One region of the Streptomyces ficellus genome, then DNA from elsewhere that is predicted to be linked to it. Evidence: riboswitches for the same ligand, from Rfam matches in the RefSeq annotation. Region 1 holds a riboswitch; each other region holds the start of a gene.
The links. Region 1 has a riboswitch for cobalamin ahead of metE (5-methyltetrahydropteroyltriglutamate--homocysteine S-methyltransferase). Riboswitches for the same ligand answer to the same signal wherever they lie in the genome.
Positions count from the first base shown of each region.

Region 2: another riboswitch for cobalamin. It lies ahead of cobN (cobaltochelatase subunit CobN); the one in region 1 lies ahead of metE (5-methyltetrahydropteroyltriglutamate--homocysteine S-methyltransferase).
Region 3: another riboswitch for cobalamin. It lies ahead of EIZ62_RS25645 (cobalamin biosynthesis protein); the one in region 1 lies ahead of metE (5-methyltetrahydropteroyltriglutamate--homocysteine S-methyltransferase).
Region 4: another riboswitch for cobalamin. It lies ahead of EIZ62_RS02455 ((2Fe-2S)-binding protein); the one in region 1 lies ahead of metE (5-methyltetrahydropteroyltriglutamate--homocysteine S-methyltransferase).

Region 1 covers NZ_CP034279.1:297,039-302,112, forward strand. Annotated here, with positions in the region: gene aceB (malate synthase A) at 1-1,389, shown strand, start outside; gene EIZ62_RS01370 (3-hydroxybutyryl-CoA dehydrogenase) at 1,386-2,267, shown strand; cobalamin riboswitch at 2,541-2,760, shown strand; gene metE (5-methyltetrahydropteroyltriglutamate--homocysteine S-methyltransferase) at 2,923-5,074, shown strand, end outside.
Region 2 covers NZ_CP034279.1:3,489,456-3,494,529, forward strand. Annotated here, with positions in the region: gene cobN (cobaltochelatase subunit CobN) at 1-1,607, opposite strand, end outside; cobalamin riboswitch at 1,649-1,770, opposite strand; gene EIZ62_RS15460 (cobalamin biosynthesis protein CobG) at 1,796-2,980, shown strand; gene EIZ62_RS15465 (precorrin-8X methylmutase) at 2,977-3,624, shown strand; gene EIZ62_RS15470 (precorrin-2 C(20)-methyltransferase) at 3,621-5,074, shown strand, end outside.
Region 3 covers NZ_CP034279.1:5,733,809-5,738,882, forward strand. Annotated here, with positions in the region: gene EIZ62_RS25640 (cobyric acid synthase) at 1-1,053, opposite strand, end outside; gene EIZ62_RS25645 (cobalamin biosynthesis protein) at 1,050-2,000, opposite strand; cobalamin riboswitch at 2,086-2,225, opposite strand; gene EIZ62_RS25650 (hypothetical protein) at 2,347-2,568, opposite strand; gene EIZ62_RS25655 (inorganic phosphate transporter) at 2,581-3,849, opposite strand; gene EIZ62_RS25660 (class II aldolase/adducin family protein) at 4,120-4,770, shown strand.
Region 4 covers NZ_CP034279.1:552,812-557,885, reverse strand. Annotated here, with positions in the region: gene scpA (methylmalonyl-CoA mutase) at 1-444, opposite strand, end outside; gene EIZ62_RS02460 (methylmalonyl-CoA mutase subunit beta) at 444-2,255, opposite strand; cobalamin riboswitch at 2,379-2,564, shown strand; gene EIZ62_RS02455 ((2Fe-2S)-binding protein) at 2,720-3,427, shown strand; gene EIZ62_RS02450 (fasciclin domain-containing protein) at 3,581-4,168, shown strand; gene EIZ62_RS02445 (anti-sigma factor) at 4,229-4,978, opposite strand; gene sigK (ECF RNA polymerase sigma factor SigK) at 4,975-5,074, opposite strand, start outside.

The sequences.
Region 1 (5,074 bases):
GACGACCCCACCTGGCGCGTCGCCCCTCCGGCGCCGGGGCTGACGGACCGCCGTGTCGAGATCACCGGTCCGCCCGAGCGCCGTACGGCCGTGAACGCGCTCAACTCCGGGGCCCAGGTGTGGATGGCGGACTTCGAGGATGCCACCGCACCCACCTGGGACAACGTCGTCGGCGGCCAGCTCACGCTGCTCGACGCCATCGAACGGCGCATCGACTTCACGGCCCCCGGAGGGAAGGCGTACCGGCTGGGCGCCCCCGGCAGCCTCGCCACCATCGTGATCCGCCCGCGCGGCTGGCACCTCACCGAGGAGCACCTGGAGCTCGACGGCGAGACCGTCCCGGCTTCTCTCGTCGACTTCGGCCTGTACTTCTTCCACTGCGCCCGGCGCCAGCTGGACGCCGGGCACGGACCGTACTTCTACCTGCCCAAGCTGGAGAACCGCTACGAGGCCCGGCTGTGGAACGACGTCTTCGTCCTCGCCCAGGAGCTCCTCGGCATCCCGCGCGGCACCGTCCGCGCCACCGTGCTCATCGAGACGATCACCGCCGCCTTCGAGATGGAGGAGATCCTCTACGAGCTGCGCGAGCACAGCTCCGGTCTCAACGCGGGCCGCTGGGACTACCTGTTCAGCATGATCAAGACGTTCGGGCACCGGACCGACTTCCTGCTGCCCGACCGTGCCAGGGTCACCATGACGGCCCCCTTCATGCGCGCGTACACCGAACTGCTCGTCCGCACCTGCCACAAGCGCGGCGCCCACGCCATCGGCGGCATGGCCGCCCAGGTGCCCGGTAAGGACCCGGCCGCCCACGAGGCCGCCCTGGCCACGGTCCGGCTCGACAAGGAACGCGAGGCGGAGGACGGCTTCGACGGCTCCTGGGTCGCCCACCCCCGGCTCGTCCCGGTGTGCCGGGCGGTGTTCGACGGCGTCCTGGGAGAACGGCCGCACCAGCTGGACCGTACCCGTGACGACGTCGAGGTCACCGCGGCCGACCTGCTGTCCGTGCGCCGCGTCAGCGGCCCGCCCACCCCGGAGGGCGTGCGCACCAACATCGCGGTCGCCCTGCGCTACTTCGACGCCTGGCTGCGCGGGCGGGGGGCGGTCGCCCTCAACGGGCTGATGGAGGACGCGGCCACCGCCGAGATCGCCCGTGTGCAGGTCTGGCAGTGGCTGCGCCACCGGGTCGTCGACCGCGAGACGGTGCTGGCCGTACTGGACGACGAGGTCGCCGCTCTGGGGGCCGAGTACCCGTGGGCGGCGGTCGACGAGGTCCGGGCGCTCTTCGAGCACACGGCGCTGAACAGCGCGCTGCCGCTCTTCTTCACGCCGGACGCCTACTCGCGCCACCTCGTCCGCCGCGCGGACCGCGGGGAGGGCCGGTCATGAGCGGGCCCGAGCGCGTGGCGGTGCGGCGTGTCGGCGTGGTCGGCGGAGGGCAGATGGGCGCCGGGATCGCGGAGGTCTGCGCGCGGGCCGGGCTGGACACCGTGCTCTGCGAGGTGGACGCGGTCGCCGCGCGCGCCGCCCGGGAAAGGGTGTCGGCGTCCCTGGACCGTGCGGTGCGCCGCGGGAAGCTGGAGCGCCGCGCGGCGGGCGACGCGCTCGCCCGCCTGGTCGTCACCGGAAGCCTGGAGGACCTGGCCGACCGGCAGTTGGTCGTCGAGGCGGTCGTGGAGCACGCGGACGCCAAGACCGAGGTCTTCACCGCGCTCGACAAGATCGTCGAGGATCCGGCGGCGGTACTGGCCACCAACACCTCGTCCCTCCCGGTCATGCGCCTCGGCATGGCGACCGGCCGCGCGGACCGGGTGGTGGGGCTGCACTTCTTCAACCCGGTGCCCGTGCTGCCACTGGTGGAGGTCGTGACGTCCCTGCACACCTCGGCCGCGACCGTCGCGCTGGTGGAGGGGTTCGTCACCGGCGTTCTCGGCAAGACGGTGATCCGTTCCCAGGACCGGGCCGGCTTCGTGGTCAACGCCCTGCTCGTCCCGTACCTCTTGTCGGCCATCCGCATGACGGAGTCCGGGTTCGCCTCGCCCGCCGACGTGGACGCCGGCATGGAGCTCGGCTGCGCCCACCCCATGGGTCCGCTCAGGCTCGCGGACCTGATCGGGCTGGACACCGTGGCCTCGATCGCCGAGTCCCTGTACGACGAGTTCAAGGAGCCGCTGTACGCCCCGCCGCCGCTGCTCCAGCGGATGGTGGAGGCGGGTCTCCTCGGCCGCAAGTCGGGCCGGGGGTTCCACCCGTACGACGGGGGATGAGCCCGGCGCCGGTTGAGGGGCCGGCGTCAGGTGTCGGGGCGGGAAGCGCGGGGATGACGCTTCCCGCCCGGACGCGTTACCGCTGGGACACGTCCCCGACCGGACGCGTTCCCGCACTCGTACCCGCCGGGCTGTGGGCCCGCACTCGTACGCCCTCCGGGCCGTGGGCCCGCACTCGTACGCCGCCGGGCCGTGGGCCCGTGTGTCCCACCTCACGTCGTCCCCGCCGTCCGAATGCCGGAGGTACCGCTCCGTCGTGCGGCACCGCCGCGTAGGCTGACCGGCACAGCTGGTTCGCCCCCGCCCGCCAGGCGGGAGGCGTCGCAAGAGGGAACCCGGTGGGAATCCGGGACTGCCCCGCAGCGGTGAGCGGGAACGACCGCCGTCATACGCACTGGGTCCGCAGGGGCCTGGGAAGCGACGGCCAGTAGGAGACCTCCTCGGGGAGGAAGTGCCCGCGAGTCCGAAGACCTGCCCGCTGTCCGTACGCGAACCGTCGCGTGCGGCATCCCGGTGACCTCGAGGGCGGGTCGGCGTACACATCGGGCGGACGGCCGCGCACACCGCGCGAGGCCGCACCGTCCGGTCCGTCACCCCTTCGCGCTCTCGTCCCGTCCCCGGGATCTCAGGGATTCATCTCGCGAAGGAGATCTCCGTGACCACGAAGACCGCAGCCGCGGCAGCACGGGCCACCGTGTACGGCTATCCGCGCCAGGGGCCGAACCGGGAGCTGAAGAAGGCGATCGAGGGGTACTGGAAGGGCCGCGTCACCGCCGACGCCCTCCGTGCCACGGCCGCCGGACTGCGCCGGGCGAACTGGAACGAGCTGGCCGGCGCCGGTGTCCACGAAGTGCCCACCGGCGACTTCTCGATGTACGACCACGTCCTCGACACCACCGTCATGGTCGGAGCGATCCCCGCACGCCACCGGGCCGCCTTCGAGGCCGCTGCCGGCACCGGTACCCGCGCCGGCGCCCTGGACGGCTACTTCGCCATGGCGCGCGGCACCCAGGACGTGGCGCCGCTGGAAATGACCAAGTGGTTCGACACCAACTACCACTACCTGGTGCCGGAGCTGGGCCCGGACACCGAGTTCACGGCGGACTCCACCAAGCAGGTCGCGGAGCTGAAGGAGGCGCTGGAGCTGGGTCTCGCCGCCCGGCCCGTCCTCCTCGGGCCCGTCACCTACCTGCTGCTCGCCAAGCCCGCGCCCGGCGTGGCGCCGGGCTTCGACCCGCTCACCCTGCTGGACCGGCTGCTCCCGGTGTACGCCGAGGTCCTCGCCGACCTGCGGGCGGCCGGCGCCGCATGGGTGCAGCTCGACGAGCCCGCGCTCGTCCAGGACCGCACCGCGGCCGAGCTGAACGCCGCCGAGCGCGCCTACCGGGACCTCGGTGGACTCACGGACCGGCCGAAGCTGCTCGTCGCCTCCTACTTCGACCGGCTGGGCGAGGCACTGCCGGTGCTGGCCAAGGCTCCGGTCGACGGTCTCGCGCTCGACTTCACCGGCGCCGCGGCCGCCAACCTGGACGCGCTCGCGGCCGTCGGCGGCCTCCCCGGCAAGCGCCTGGTGGCCGGTGTGGTCGACGGACGCAACGTCTGGATCAACGACTACGAGAAGTCCCTGTCCACCCTCGGCACCCTGTTGGGGCTCGCCGGCCGTGTGGACGTGGCCGCCTCCTGCTCCCTGCTGCACGTGCCCATCGACGCCGCCCTCGAGCGGGACATCGACCCGCAGATCCACCGCTGGCTCGCCTTCGCCCGGCAGAAGACGGCCGAACTCGTCACCCTCGCCAAGGGTCTGGCCCGGGGCACGGACGCGATCTCCGCCGAACTGGCCGCGAACCGGGCCGACCTGGCGTCCCGCGCCCGCTCCCCCCTCACCCGTGACGCGGCTGTCCGGGCCCGTACCGGAGCCGTCACCGACGCCGCAGCCCGCCGCTCGCAGCCGTACGCCGAGCGGGCCGCCGCCCAGCGCGCGCACCTCGGACTGCCGCTGCTGCCCACCACGACCATCGGTTCGTTCCCGCAGACCGGCGAGGTGCGCACCGCGCGGGCGGACCTGCGCGCCGGGCGGATCGACGCCACCGGTTACGAGCAGCGCATCGAGGCCGAGATCCAGGAGGTGATCTCCTTCCAGGAGAAGGCCGGTCTGGACGTCCTCGTGCACGGCGAGGCCGAACGCAACGACATGGTGCAGTACTTCGCCGAGCGGCTCACCGGCTACCTCGCCACACAGGCCGGCTGGGTCCAGTCGTACGGCACCCGCTACGTCCGGCCGCCGGTCCTCGCCGGTGACATCTCGCGCCCCGAGCCGATGACGGTCCGCTGGACGCGGTACGCCCAGTCCCTCACCGACCGGCCGGTCAAGGGGATGCTCACCGGGCCGGTCACCATGCTCGCCTGGTCCTTCGTCCGCGACGACCAGCCGCTCGGCGAGACCGCCCGGCAGGTCGCCCTCGCCCTGCGCGACGAGGTGAGCGACCTGGAGGCGGCGGGCACCTCGGTGATCCAGGTGGACGAGCCGGCGCTGCGCGAGACGCTGCCGCTGCGGAAGGCGGACCACGCGGAGTACCTCGCCTGGGCGACCGAGTCGTTCCGGCTGACCACCGGCGGGGTGCGTCCGGACACGCAGATCCACACGCACATGTGCTACGCGGAGTTCGGTGATGTCGTCCAGGCCATCGACGACCTCGACGCCGACGTCATCAGCCTGGAGGCCGCCCGCTCGCACATGCAGGTCGCGCGTGAGCTCGCCGCCCACGGCTACCCGCGCGAGGCGGGCCCGGGTGTCTACGACATCCACT
Region 2 (5,074 bases), 3.2 Mb from region 1:
TGCTTGCCGAGGTGGACCATGGCGTCGGCGCCGAAGCCGCCGTCGGCCTCCGGCGTACCGATCCAGCGGTAGGCGGCCAGGTAGTGGTGCGAGGGCGGCAGGTCGGGGTCGTGGTAGATCGCGATCGGGTTCTCGCCGAAGCCGCGCGGCGGCTGGATGAGGATCAGCAGGTTCCCGCGGCGCAGGGCGGCGAGCACGATGTCGCCCTCGGGGTTGGCGGAGCGGTCGAGGAACATCTCGCCGGGCGGCGGGCCCCAGTGCTGCTCGACCTGGTCGCGCAGCTCCTGCGGGAGGGCGGCGTACCAGCGCTTGTAGTCGGCGGCGGGGATGCGGACCGGGTTCTTGGCGAGCTGCTCCTCGGTGAGCCAGTCCTGGTCGTGGCCGCCGGCCTCGATCAGCGCGTAGATCAGCTCGTCACCGTCGCCGGACGCGAGGCCCGGCACGTCCTCGTCGCCGAAGTCGTAGCCCTCGTCGCGCAGCCTGCGCAGCAGGGCGACGGCGGAGGCGGGGGTGTCGAGGCCGACGGCGTTGCCGATGCGGGAGTGCTTGGTGGGGTACGCGGAGAGGACCAGCGCCAGCTTCTTCCCGGCGTTCGGGATGTGGCGCAGGCGGGCGTGGCGTACGGCGATCCCGGCGACGCGGGCCGCGCGCTCGGGGTCGGCGACGTAGGCGGGCAGGCCGTCGGCGTCGATCTCCTTGAAGGAGAACGGGACGGTGATCAGGCGGCCGTCGAACTCGGGGACGGCGACCTGGCTGGCGGCGTCGAGCGGCGAGAGGCCCTCGTCATTCTCCTCCCACGCGGAGCGGGAGCCGGTCAGGCACAGCGCCTGGAGGACGGGGACGTCGAGGGCGGCGAGCGCGCCCGCGTCCCAGGCCTCCTCGTCGCCGCCCGCCTGGGCCTCGGCGGGCTTGGTGCCGCCGGCGGCGAGGACGGTGGTGACGACGGCGTCGGCGGTGCGCAGGGTGTCGAGGAGCTCCGGCTCGGGGGCGCGCAGGGACGCCACGTACAGCGGGAGGGCCTGGCCGCCGGCGTCCTCGACGGCGTCGCAGAGGGCGGAGACGAAGGCGGTGTTGCCGCTCATGTGGTGGGCGCGGTAGTAGAGCACCGCGATCGTGGGGCCGGTGGTGGCGCGCGGGGTGCGCTCCAGGGGGCCCCAGGTGGGGGCGGCGGCGGGCGGCTCGAAGCCGTGGCCGGTGAGCAGCACGGTGTCGGAGAGGAACCGGGCGAGGTGTTCGAGGTTGTCCGGGCCGCCGTGGGCGAGGTAGGCGTGCGCCTCGGCCGCGATGCCGATCGGGACGGTGGAGGTCTCCATCAGCTGCGCGTCGGGTGCCTGCTCGCCGGTGAGGACGACGAGCGGCTTCCCGGCGGCGCGCAGCGCGTCCAGGCCCTCCTCCCAGGCGCGGATGCCGCCGAGGAGGCGTACGACGACGAGGTCCGCGCCGTCGAGCAGGGCGGGCAGGTCGTCCACCGGCAGGCGGGAGGGGTTGGCGAAGCGGTACGCGACGGGGCCGCCGGCCGCGCGTGCGCTGAGCAGGTCCGTGTCGGAGTGCGACAGGAGGAGGATCGTCGTGGCGGGCGTCGCCTCGGGCGTGGTCGCGTGCGTCATGGCGTGCGCAGGCCTTCCTCGGGGTGTCCGCGCCCCGGGTGGTCGTGGGACGGCGGGAGTTCCTGACTCGTCCGCGCGGGACGGACTCACAGTGGCGGGACCGCGCCGGAATCTCACCGGGCTTCCTCCCTAGGGCCCTGGGACCCTGTGCCGTCTGCATAGTAGAGGCTGCGCGTATGCTCGCCGCCATGCCGCCCAGCTCGTCAAACCCCGCGGACCGGGGTGAAGCTCACATACAGGACCGGGTCCGGGACCGTGGTGACGCCTGCCCGGGTGCGCTGCGGCTGCACCGGGCGGACGACGGCTCCCTGGCCCGACTCCGGCTGCCCACCGGCGTCCTGACGCCCCATCAGCTCTATGTGCTGGCGGACGCGGCCGACCGGCTGGGCGACGGTCACCTCTCCCTCACCTCCCGGGGCAACGTCGAACTGCGGGGCCTCGGCGAGGGTTGCGGGCAGGACCTCGCCGGGCTGCTGCGGGACGCCGGGCTGCTGCCCGCCTCCGAACGGCACGAGCGGGTACGGAACATGGTCGTCTCGCCGCTCGCCGGCCCCGCCGTGATGGACCGGGCCCGGCGGCTGGACGAGCTGCTGTGCGGCGAGGACTGGACCACGGAACTCTCGGGCCGCTTCCTGTTCGCCGTCGACGACGGCCGGGGCGACGTGGCGGCCCTCGCCGCCGATGTGACGTTGCTCGCAGAGAGGGACGGCGGAAGTGCCCTGCTCCACGTCGCCGGCCGGACCTGGCGGGTGCCCGCCCCCGACGCGCCCCGCGCCGCGCTCGCGGCGGCGGAGGCGTTCCTCGCGGCCGCGCGGGAGGCGGGCACCGGTGCGTGGCGGGTGCGGGAGCTGCCCGCGGGGCAGGACCTGGACGTGACGGGACACCTGCGGCGGGCGGCCGTCCCGGCGGAGCCCGTACCGGACTACGTGTGCGCGACGAGCGGGCCACCCGCGCCCGGACTGGCCGGCGACCACACGGTGTCCGTGCTGGCCCGCCTGGGCCGGGTGACGTCGGCGCAGCTGCGGGCGCTGCTGCCCGCCCGGGAGGTGCGGGTCACCCCCTGGCGCGGGTTCGTCCTGCCGGGCCTCGCCGGCCGGGCGGCGGCCCAGGAGCGGCTGCGGGCCCTCGACGGGGCCGGGTTCCTCACCCGTACCGACTCGCCGTGGATCGGCGTCACCGCCTGCACCGGGCGCCCCGGCTGCGCCAAGTCCCTGTCCGACGTACGGGCGGACGCCCGGCCCCGCGAGGGCGCGCTGCCCGTCCACTGGTCGGGGTGCGCCCGCCGCTGCGGCCACCCGCAGGGGGCGTGGACCGACATGGTGGCGACCGGCGAAGGCGCGTACCAGATGACCGTACAAGGACCGACGAGATGAGCGAGAGCAGAGTGTTCGACTACGAGAAGGACGGCGCGGAGATCTACCGCCAGTCCTTTGCCACGATCCGCGCGGAGGCGGACCTCGCGGACCTGCCGGCCGACGTCGGCCAGGTCGCCGTGCGCATGATCCACGCCTGCGGCATGGTCGACCTCGTCCGCGACCTGGCGTACACGCCGGACGTCGTGGCCCGCGCCCGCGAGGCGCTGCGCGCCGGCGCGCCGGTCCTGTGCGACGCGCGGATGGTCGCCAGCGGCATCACCCGCAAGCGGCTGCCCGCGGACAACGACGTGGTGTGCACGCTGTCCGACCCGTCCGTCCCGGACCTCGCCGCCGAACTGGGCACCACGCGCAGCGCGGCCGCGCTGGAGCTGTGGCGCGACCGGCTCGACGGCGCGGTCGTCGCGGTGGGCAACGCGCCCACGGCCCTCTTCCGGCTGCTGGAGATGATCGAGGCGGGCGCGCCGCGCCCCGCGGCGGTGATCGGCATACCGGTCGGGTTCATCGGGGCGGCCGAGTCCAAGGACGCGCTGGCGGCGTTCCCGGGCCTGGAGCACCTGGTGGTGCGCGGCCGGCGGGGCGGCAGCGCCATGGCGGCGGCGGCGGTCAACGCGATCGCGCACGAGGCGGAGATCCAGGCATGAGCGGCAAGCTGTACGGCGTGGGGCTCGGCCCCGGCGACCCGGAGCTGATGACCCTCGCGGCGGTCAGGGCCATCGCGTCGGCCGACGTGATCGCGTACCACTGCGCCCGCCACGGCCGGTCCATCGCGCGCTCCATCGCGGCGGAGCACATCCGCGAGGACCACCTCGAAGAGCGGCTGATGTACCCGCTGACGGTGGAGACCACCGACCACCCGGGCGGCTACCGGGGCGCGCTGGACGACTTCTACGAGGAGGCGTCGGCGCGGCTCGCGGCCCACCTGGACGCGGGCCGCACGGTCGCCGTCCTCGCCGAGGGCGACCCGCTGTTCTACGGCTCCTACCAGCACATGCACAAGCGGCTGGCGCACCGGTACGACACGCAGGTCATCCCGGGAGTCACCTCGGTGAGCGCGTCGGCGGCCCGCCTGGGCAAGCCGCTGTGCGAGGCCGAGGAGGTCCTGACGGTCATCCCCGGCACGCTGCCCGAGGAGGAGCTGACGGCCCGTCTGGCGGCGACGGACTCGGCGGTCGTGATGAAGCTGGGCCGTACGTTCCCGGCGGTGCGGCGCGCCCTGGAGCGGGCCGGGCGGCTGGACGACGCGCACTACGTGGAGCGGGCCACGATGGCTGGCGAACGCACGGGCGCCCTCGCGGACGTCGACCCGGAGTCGGTCCCCTACTTCTCCGTGGCGGTGCTCCCGTCGCGCGTCGACTCCGGCCCGGCCGCGCCCGCGCGGGGCGAGGTCCTGGTCGTCGGCACCGGCCCGGCGGGCCCCCTGTGGCTGACGCCCGAGACGCGCGGCGCGCTCGCCTCGGCGACCGACCTGGTCGGCTACACCACCTACCTGGACCGCGTGCCGGTGCGCCCCGGGCAGGAGCGGCACGGCTCGGACAACAAGGTCGAGTCGGAGCGCGCCGAGTTCGCCCTGGACCTCGCCCGGCGGGGACGCCGCGTCGCGGTGGTGTCGGGCGGCGACCCCGGGGTGTTCGCCATGGCCACGGCGGTCCTGGAGGCCGCCTCCCAGGACCCGTACACGGACGTCCCGGTCCGCGTCCTGCCGGGCGTGACCGCCGCGAACGCCGCCGCCGCGAAGGCGGGCGCCCCGCTGGGCCACGACTACGCGACGATCTCCCTGTCGGACCGGCTCAAGCCCTGGGACGTCATCGCCGGGCGGCTGGCCGCCGCGGCCGCCGCCGACCTGGTCCTCGCCCTGTACAACCCGGGCTCCGCCAGCCGCACCTGGCAGGTCGCCAAGGCCCGGGAACTGCTCCTGGAGCACCGCGCCCCGGACACCCCGGTGGTGGTCGCCCGGGACGTGGGCGGCCCGGAGGAGTCGGTGCGCGTCCTGGCGCTCGTGGACCTCGACCCGGCGGAGGTCGACATGCGGACCCTGCTGCTCGTCGGCTCGTCCCAGACCCGGGCGGTCCGGCGGGGCGGGGACGGGGGCAC
Region 3 (5,074 bases), 5.4 Mb from region 1:
CTCGCCCAGCGCCTGGAAGCCGCCGCAGATGCCGAGCACCGGGCGCCCCTCGGCGGCCCGCCGCGCGATCGCCTCCGCGAGGCCCCGCTCGCGCAGCCACGCCAGCGCCCTCACCGTCCCGCGCGTCCCGGGCACCACCACCAGGTCCGCGTCGGCCAGCTCCTCCGGCCGGTCCACGAACCGGACCACCACGCCCGGTTCGGCGGCCAGCGCGTCGACGTCCGTGAAGTTGGACATCAGCGGTACGGCGCAGACGGCGACCCGCAGCACGTCCTCGCCGGCCGGCGGCGCGACGACCGACTCGCGGACCGCGCCGCGCAGCGACACCCGCAGCCCGTCCTCCTCGTCGATGCCGAGCCCGTGCGCGTACGGCAGGACACCGAGGGTCCGCCGGCCGGTCAGGTCCAGCAGCATGTCCAGGCCCGGCTCCAGCAACGTCACGTCACCCCGGAACTTGTTCACCAGATAACCCGCGACCAGCTCCTGGTCCTCCGGCGCCAGCAGCGCCGTCGTACCGAAGAACTGCGCGAACACGCCGCCCCGGTCGATGTCGCCCACCACGACCACCGGGAAGCGGGCGGCGCGCGCGATGCCCATGTTGACGATGTCGGTGCGCCGCAGGTTGATCTCCGCCGGGCTGCCCGCGCCCTCGCAGATGACGGCGTCGTACGTGCTCCGCAGCTCCTCCAGGCACTCCACGACCGTGCCGAGCAGCGCCTGCTGGCGGCCGCCGTGGTAGCCGCGGGCGCTCAGCTCGCCGACCGGCTTGCCCATCAGCACGACCTGGCTGGAGCGGTCGCTGCCCGGCTTGAGCAGCACCGGGTTCATCAGCGCGGTCGGCTCCACGCGCGCCGCCTGCGCCTGCATGGCCTGAGCCCGCCCGATCTCCGCGCCCTCGCGCGTCACGAACGAGTTCAGGGACATGTTCTGCCCCTTGAACGGCGCGACCTTCACGCCCTGCCGCACCAGCCAGCGGCAGATGCCGGCCGTGACGACGCTCTTGCCCGCGTCGGACGTGGTGCCCGCGACGAGCAGCCCCCCACCCCGCTTCATGTACGCCTCCGCCTCATCGCCCCGAACGCCAGCCGCCCGCCCGCGCACACCGCGAGGGTCAGGGCGCTCACCCGGCGCGACAACCGCACCGCCCGCTCGATGTCCGCCACCTCCACCGCCCGGCCCGCCGCGTTGAGCACCGGCCGGTGCTCGACGCGCCCGCCGTACGACAGCGTCCCGCCCAGCCGTACACCCAGCGCGCCGGCGAACGACGCCTCCACCGGGCCCGCGTTCGGGCTCGGGTGCTTGTCCGCGTCGGCCCGCCAGGCCCGGACCGCGCCGCGCGGGTTCCCGCCCGCGACCGCGGCCAGGGCGGCCGTCAGCCGGGCGCCCGGCCAGCCGGCCACGTCGTCCAGGCGCGCCGACGCCCAGCCGAAGCGGCGGTACCTCGGGGACTTGTGGCCCACCATCGCGTCGAGCGTGTTCACCGCCCGGAAGGCCACCAGGCCCGGTACGCCGCCGACCGCGCCCCACACCAGGGCGCCGACCACGGCGTCGGAGGTGTTCTCGGCGACCGACTCGACGACCGCGCGGGCGATGCCGGGGCCGTCCAGGGACTGCGGGTCCCGCCCGCACAGGTGCGGCAGCCGTTCGCGCGCCACCTCCAGGTCGCCGGCGGCCAGTGCGCCCCCGATCGCGCGGGCCTCGCGCCCCAGCGTCGTACCACCGACGACGGCCCACACGGCGGCCGCGGTGAGCGCGGCGGGAACGGCGCCCCGGTCGCGTACCGCCCGGCTGACGAGCACCGCCGCCCCGGCCGCGCCCCCGGCGCACACCACGGAGTGCAGTGCGCCCCACGCGCGGTGGTCGCGCCACAACACGCCCTCCACCGCGCCCGCGGCGCGCCCGAACGCGGCGACGGGGTGCCCGCGGCGGGGGTCGGCGAGCAGCAGATCGGCGGCCAGCCCGGCGGCGGCGCCGTACGCGAAGACGCGGTCACCGCGCATGGGTTCTCGATGTGCTGGGTGCTTCCGGGGCAGCGCGAAGGCAGCCGGGCATGGTGATGTCCTCACTCAGGGTCCGCGCCCTGGCTCGACGTGACCGGCGACGGGAGTTCCTGACTCATCCGCCCGTCAGGGCGAACTCACAGTGGCGGGACCGCGCCGGAGTCGCACCGGCTTCCTCACCTGCCGCCGTAATGGCCCCGGCAGTCCACCACGCCCCGCGAACGCCCGTCAACTCGCTGTTGACCTGCGGCGGGAGGTTGTGCCGAGGCACACACCGGCGTACGACGGCGCCCCCGGAACGACATGTCGTTCCGGGGGCGCCGGGGGAGAGCCGGGGGAGACCCGATCAGGTGACGATCAGGAAGATCCCGTACGCCACGGCCGCCGCGCAGAGCGCGAAGCAGGCGTAGGCACCCGTGCGGGCGAGGGTGGCGGAGCCCCCGCCGGCGGAGGCGGTCTCCTGCTTGGAGAGGCCGACGATGCCGAGGGTGAACAGGCCCACCAGTGCGACGGTGGCCAGGAGGCTGACCCCGAAGACGGAGCCGAGAGCTGCCCAGTCGATCTTCATGCTGTTCTTTCCTTACACCGTGGCGGCGGGAGCCGGGGCGTGGGACGTCGAGTTCGCCTCACCCGCCGGGGCGGGGATGGTGGCCTTGAGCTCCTCGGCGGTGACCGCGACGGCACCGGCCGGGGGCGGCGGGGTGACGGCCGCGATCGCGGTGGTCACGACGCCCGCGGGCTCCTCCTGCTCCACCTCGTTGACGTTGGTGTGGTCGACGACCTGGCGGCGGGAGATGAACCAGATCGCGGCGCAGGAGGCGACCAGGAAGACCGCGACGGCGGCGACGCCCCAGTCACCCTGCTTGGTGACGTACTCGGAGGCGGCGGCGACCAGGCCGGCGGCCGGCAGGGTCAGGCCCCAGGCGACGAACATCCGGGTCGCCGTCGACCAGCGGACCACGCCGCCCTTGCGGCCGAGGCCCGCGCCCATCACGGCGCCGGAGCAGGAGTGCGTGGTGGAGAGCGAGAAGCCCAGGTTGGAGGAGGCCAGGATGACGGCCGCCGCGCTGGTCTGGGCGGCGAAGCCCTGCTGCGGCTGGAGGTCCGTGAGGCCCTTGCCCATGGTGCGGATGATGCGCCAGCCACCGAGGTAGGTGCCGAGGGCGATGGCCAGACCGGCGGAGACGATCACCCAGACCGGCGGGTTCGAGCCGGGCACGAGGACGCCTCCGGCGACCAGGGCGAGGGTGATGATGCCCATCGTCTTCTGCGCGTCGTTGGTGCCGTGGGCGAGGGAGACCAGACCGGCCGAGGCGATCTGGCCGGCGCGGTAACCCTTGCGGCCGGTCTTCTCGTCGACGTGCTTGCCCGCCTTGTACGTCAGGCGGGCGGCGAGCATCGCGGCGATGCCCGCGACCAGCGGGGCCGCGACGGCCGGGATCAGGACCTTGGTGACGACCACGCCGCCGTTGACGCCGCCGATGCCGACGGAGGCGACGGTGGCGCCGACCAGGCCGCCCATCAGGGCGTGGGAGGAGCTGGACGGCAGGCCGACCAGCCACGTCAGCAGGTTCCACAGGATCGCGCCGACGAGCGCCGCGAAGATCACTTCTGGTGTGATGCCGTCCTCGGTGACGAGTCCGCTGGAGATCGTCTTGGCGACCTCGACGGACAGGAAGGCGCCGACCAGGTTGAGCACGGCGGACATGGCCACCGCCGTCTTGGGCTTCATCGCGCCGGTCGAGATGGTGGTCGCCATCGCGTTGGCGGTGTCATGGAAACCGTTCGTGAAATCGAACACGAGAGCTGTCACGACCACAATGGCGAGCAGCAGCGTGATGTGTTCCATTTACCCAGGCAATCGTTCGACGTCAGTGGCACGGCGAACGTAAGCAACCTGAGTGAACGGAAGGTGAACTGGCTCGGGCGCCATGGTGACCCCAAGCGGGGTGCGGTCATTCCGCTTACGCCCCCGGGCGTGAGGTCGGGGCCGGAAAACCGGGCGATTCCGGCACCCCGCCCCGTCTCCTCACGGCCGCGCCGTGGCCCGGCGCCGACCCGCCGACGAGACATGGATCACTCGTGCCGGACCCGCCCGGTGCCTGACAGGATCGGGTGCATGACACAGGACGCGATCGAGCGGGCATGGGACGCACTGGTCGGCACCGCCCGCAGGACGGTGACGGACGGGCTGGTCGTCGGTACCTCCGGAAACGTTTCCGCACGGGTGGGGGACCTGGTGCTCGTCACCCCCAGCGGCGTGCCGTACGACCGGCTCACCCCCGCCGACACCGTCGCCGTCGACCTCGACGGCACCCAGGTCCGCGGCCGGCTCGCGCCCACCAGCGAACTCCCCATGCACCTGGAGATCTACCGCCGCACCACGGCCCGCGCCGTCGTGCACACCCACGCCGTCCACGCCACCGCCGCGTCGACCCTCGTCACCGAACTCCCACCGATCCACTACATGGCCGCGGCCCTCGGCGGCCCCGTCCGCGTCGCCCCCTACGCCCTGTACGGCACGCCGGACCTCGCCGCCCACATGATGCGCGCCCTGGACGACCGCACCGGCTGCCTCCTGCGCAACCACGGAACGGTCACCTACGGCGACACCCTGGACCAGGCCTACGACCGCACGGCCCAGCTGGAGTGGATGTGCCGCGTCTGGCTCACCGCCACCTCGGCACCCGGCCACACCCCCAGCCTCCTGTCCCCCGCCGAACTCCACGAAGCCGCCACGAAGCTCTCCGGCTACGGCCAGCCCCACTGACGGCCCCGCCGGTCTCGTTCTGGGCTCGCCCCGCTGGGCCCACCCTCGCCCCCGTTGTGGCCAGTCGTCCCGCTGGGCGGCTCCCACCCCCGCCCACCCGTTGTGGGCAATCGTCCCGCGGCCGCTCCCACCCCCGCCCACCCGTTGTGGGCAATCGTCCCGCTGGGTCCCCCCCCACCCTGTTGTGGGCAATCGTTCCGCAGGGCGGAACGGGTGGGCACAACGGGCCGGCGGGGTGCCTGTTCCCGGTTCGCCCGGTGGGCGGTGCGGATACGCACGGTGGGTGGGGGGCGTGGCCCCTCCG
Region 4 (5,074 bases), 260 kb from region 1:
GATGGAGTCGATCGCCACGCCCGCCATGCCGACGTCACCGGTCACCCGCGGGTGGTCGCTGTCGTAGCCGCGGTGGGTCGGCAGGTCGAAGGCGACCGACAGGCCCTTCTGGCCGGCCGCCAGGTTGCGCCGGTAGAAGGCGTTGGACTCCTCGGCGGTGGAGAACCCCGCGTACTGGCGGATCGTCCACGGCTGGTTGACGTACATGGTCGGGTACGGGCCGCGCAGGTACGGCGCGACGCCCGGGTAGGTGCCCAGGAAGTCGAGGCCCTCCAGGTCCTGCCCGGTGTACAGCGGCTTGACCGGGATGCCTTCGGGGGTCTCCCACAGCAGGTCGTCCGGCGCGGCGCCGGTCGCCTCCCGCACGGCCGCCCGCCACTCGCCGGCGCCGCCGTCCGTGTGGGGCGCCCCGAGGTCGATGCCGGAGAAGTCGGGGATTCCCATCAGGACACTCCCATGCGGTCGAGGGTGGCGGAGAGTACGGCGACGGCGTCGCAGCCCGCGAAGACGTGGCCGTCGACGTCCGCGTCCCACGGGCCCGGGCGGCCCGCCAGGAACACGTGCCGGGCCCCGGCCGCCTTGAGGGCCGCGGCGGTCGCCGCCGCCCGCTCCTCGTACAGGGCGTCGCTGGAGCACAGGCAGGCCTCGGTGGCGCCGCTGTCCTCGAAGGTGCCGTCCGACACGGGCTCGATGCCGCCCGCCTGGAACAGGTTGGACGCGAACGTGGCGCGCGCGGAGTGCGCCGCGGCGGGGCCGAGCGTCGCCAGGAAGACACGGGGCCGGGCGCCGGTGGCGGCGAGGTGGGCGTCGGAGCGGGCGCGCAGCGCCTCGAACGCCTCGTCGCGCCGCACGCGGGGCAGCCCGCCGGCCGGGCCCTCGGGCGCCGGTTCGCGCTCCACGGCCCGCTCCGCCAGGTGCGGGAACTCGCTGACGCCGGTGATGGGTTCGCGCCGCTTGGCCAGCTTCGCGCCGCGCGCCGCCCAGGTGTCCGCCAGCTCCTGGCCGAGCCGGCCCGAGCGCAGGGCCGTGGCCTGGCCGCCGTTCCGCTCGATCCACTGGAAGAACTCCCAGCCCGCGTGCGCCAGTTCGTCGGTCAGGCGCTCCACGTACCAGGACCCGCCGGCCGGGTCGATGACCCGGGACAGGTGCGATTCCTCTATGAGGATCGTCGAGGTGTTGCGGGCGATGCGCCGGGCGAAGGCGTCCGGCAGCCCCAGGGCGTGGTCGAAGGGGAGGACCGTGACGGCGTCGGCGCCGCCGACACCCGCGCCCAGGGTCGCGATGGTCGTCCGCAGCATGTTCACCCACGGGTCGCGGCGCGACATCATCACGGGCGAGGTCACCGCGTGCTGGACCTGCGCACCGGCGCCGACCGCTCCGCACACCTCTGCCACGCGCGCCCACAGGCGGCGCGCGGCGCGCAACTTCGCGATCGTCAGGAACTGGTCGGCGGTGGCCGCGTACCGGAACTCCAGCTGGGCGCACGCCCGCTCCACCGGCAGCCCCGCCCCGGTCAGTTCGCGCAGGTAGGCGACGCCGGTGGCGAGCGAGGCGCCCAGCTCCTGCGCGGCCGAACCGCCGGCCTCGTGGTACGGCAGCGCGTCCACCGTCAGGGCCCGCAGGCCCGGGTAGCCCTCGGCGCACCGGTGCGCCAGGTCCGTGGTGGGCGTGATGTCGCAGGGCCGGCCCGTGCGGGCCTCGTACCCCAGCGGGTCGGCGCCGAGGCCGCCGCGCGCCGCGCCGCGGTCGACGCCCCGCCGCTCGTACAGCCGCAGCAGCGCGTCCGCGGCGTCCTGGACGTCGCGTCCGGCGTCGAGGACGACGGGCGCCAGGTCGAGGTGGACGCCGTCGAGGACACGCTCGATCGACGACACCGGCAGGCCGCCCTCACCGACGACGAGCCAGAGCGACGTGACGCCGTTCTCCAGGTCGCCGAGCACGGCGTCGCCCGCCGCCACGGTGTACCGCTGGCGCAGGTCCCAGCCGCCCGCGGTGTTCCCGGTCGCCCGGCCACCCCGTACGAACGGGGCGAAACCGGGGAAACCGGGCTCGGGGGCGGTGTCGTGCGCCGTATAGAGGGGGCGCGTGCGCAGCCCGTCCTCCAGCGCGGTGGACAATGCGTCTTCGGCTGCTGTGCCTTCGGCTTCCTTGCCCGACTTGCGCAGCACGCCCTCAACCAGGCGCTGCCATTGCTCGTGGGTCGCGGCAGGGAAATCGGCGGCCAGCGAGAGCCCGTCATCAGGCAGGACCGTCATGCTCGGATGCTAGGGCACATGCCCAAAGGAGCAGCAGAGGGCACGGCTGTGACCTTGCCCTCTTCGCCAGCCCTTGATCATCGCGGGCGCCTCGTACTACGGAGACGCGCTGGCGCGCCGGGTCACGGTCTGGGATGCTGCGGTCCGACCAGCGACGGCGGAACGAGGAAGCCGGTGAGATTCCGGCACGGTACCGCCACTGTGCAGGGGGAGCGAACCCGCCATGGCCACGGCCCCGTAGAGGGGCGGGAAGGCCGGGGGAGCGTCGATCCCGAGTCAGGAGACTCACGCCGTCGCACCTCGATGGACCGGGGCGGACTTCCCCGAGAGAGGACGGTGGCACCCGTGTGCCCTCGTACGCGTGACGGCCTGCCGGCGTCCGCGGGCGGCGACGGACCACGGCCCGTCGGCGACGGCGTCGTGCGCCCCGCTGCCTTCCACGCACTGACCCGGGCGGTACGCACATGGTGACCACCGACGTCTTCGCCCGCGTGTCCGCCATCGGCCCCTACTTCGCGGTGTCCCACGGCCCCCGGCCGGACGCCTCCCGCTACCGGCCGCTCTCCGAGCTGTACGGGGACCACGAGGTGCTGGACCGGTACGTCGAGGCCGTGGCGCGGCGGCTCGGCACCGGCCAGCGGCGGGTGGCCGCCTCCACCCTGCACATCGGGACCGCCGCCCGCCTGTGGTCGATCGGCCTGGCGACGGCCTCCCTCACCGGGCGCGTACCCGACCTCGCGCCCGGCCGGCTGTGGTGGCGGACGCCCGAATCGGGCCCCATCGACCTCTGGCTCCCCGAAGCCACCACCACGGCCGCCGCCCCGGACGGCCTGGCCGACGGCCTGCACGAGGCCGTGGTCGTCCGCAACCTGCTGCCGCTGGCCGACGCCGTACGCCGGCACTACGGCGTCTCCCCGCACGCCCTGCGCGGCAACGCCGCCTCCGCCCTCATCGGCGCCGTCCGGGTGCTGCTCGCCCACGCCCCCGGCGCCCCGCACCCACCGGTCCCGCTCGCCACCGCCCTGCTGGAGCGCGAGCCGCTGGCCGGCGCGGGCGCGTTCACCGCCCAGCCCCTCACGTACCGCCGCCGCAGCTGCTGCCTCTACTACCGCGTCCGCGGGGCCGGTTACTGCGGAGACTGCGTCCTCACCTCCAAGGGGCCCCGAGCCTGACCGGCCCGCCATCGCCGTGCGGAACGGGGACCAATCCATTCCGGTCCCGGCTCCGAAGTACAGGTGTGAAGCGATGGAACCCCGTCCCCGCGACGGGCGGCCACCGGCCCGGGCGGTCACCCGCGCAGGACCTCTCACACCAAGGATGAAGCGATGAAGACGATCCCGATCCGCCGTACCGCCGGAGCCGTGGCCGTCGCCGCCGTCCTGCCCCTGGGGCTGGCCGGCTGGTCCGCCACCAGCGCGGTGGGCGACACGAGGGCGGATGACCCGTTCGGCCCGGCCTGCGCGTCCGTGCCCGCGGAGGGCCCCGGCAGCCTGGCGGAGATGGCGAAGCAGCCGGTCGCCACCGCCGCCTCGAACACCCCGGCGCTGTCCACCCTGGTCACCGCCGTCCAGAAGGCCGGACTGGCCGGCACGCTGAACGACGCCCGCGACATCACCGTGTTCGCCCCGACGAACGAGGCGTTCGAGAAGATCCCGAAGGCACAGCTCGACAAGGTCCTCAACGACAAGGCCGCGCTGACGAAGATCCTCACCTACCACGTCGTCGGCCAGAAGCTCACCCCGCAGCAGATGGAGAACGGCACCTTCCCGACCCTGGAGAAGAGCACCCTCACGACCTCCGGCTCGGGCGAGTCCTACAAGGTCAACGGCACGGCGAACGTGGTGTGCGGCAACATCGCCACCGCCAACGCCACCGTCTACGTCATCGACACCGTGCTCATGCCGAAGGCCTGACGCGCGCCGGCGCACCGGAACCGGGCGTCCAGCCCCTGGGCGCCCCCTTCCCGGCGCCCGTCACGCGGGCAGCGTCATCTCCATCAGGGGCGCGGTCGTGGGCCGCGGGGAACCACCGGAGGGCTCGACCGTCACACCGACCCCGGTGGCGCCGTCCACGTCCCCCTCCATCAGCGACGCGCCGTCCCGCCCCACCAGGCCGGCCGGGCGCATGGCGCCGTCCTCGTCGAACCACAGCTGGTACGTCCGGTCACCCGGCAGCTCCGGCAGACCGGACGCCACGAAGACCGCGCTGTTCTCGGAACGGGCCACGACCACCGTCGCCCTCGTGCCGCCCTCGACGGTTCCCGTGACCGTACGGGCGTCCGGCGCCGCCAGGACGGCGACCAGCCGGTCCGTCTCCGCCCTGGCCTGCCGCGCCTGCTCCTGGGCGTTCCGCGCCTCCTGCCACTGCCACGCCGCCACCCCGCCGAAGCCCGCCAGCACCACCAGGCACGCCGCGAGGACCAGCCCGCCGACGGCGCGCCTGCTGCCCGAGACGAGCCGGGCGGCGGCACCGGGTGGCGGCCCGCCGGGCGACGGGGACTGCCGTACGCCCTCGATGCCCGCCAGTACCGCCTCCTTCATCCCGGCGGGCGGGGCGGACGCGACGGCCGACCCCAGCAGCGCCGCGGTGGCCGTCAGCTCGCGCACCTCCCGCGCGCACGCCGGGCATCCCTCCAGATGACGTGCGAAGGCCGCCCGCTCGTCGTCGGGGAGCGCGTCCAGCGCGTACGCACCGGTCGCGAGGTGCGGATGCTCGTCGCTCATGCCCTCACCCCCATGCAGTCCCGGAGGCGGAGCAGACCGTCCCTCAGCCGGGTCTTGACCGTGCCCAGCGGTGCCGACAGCGACGCGGCGAGCTCA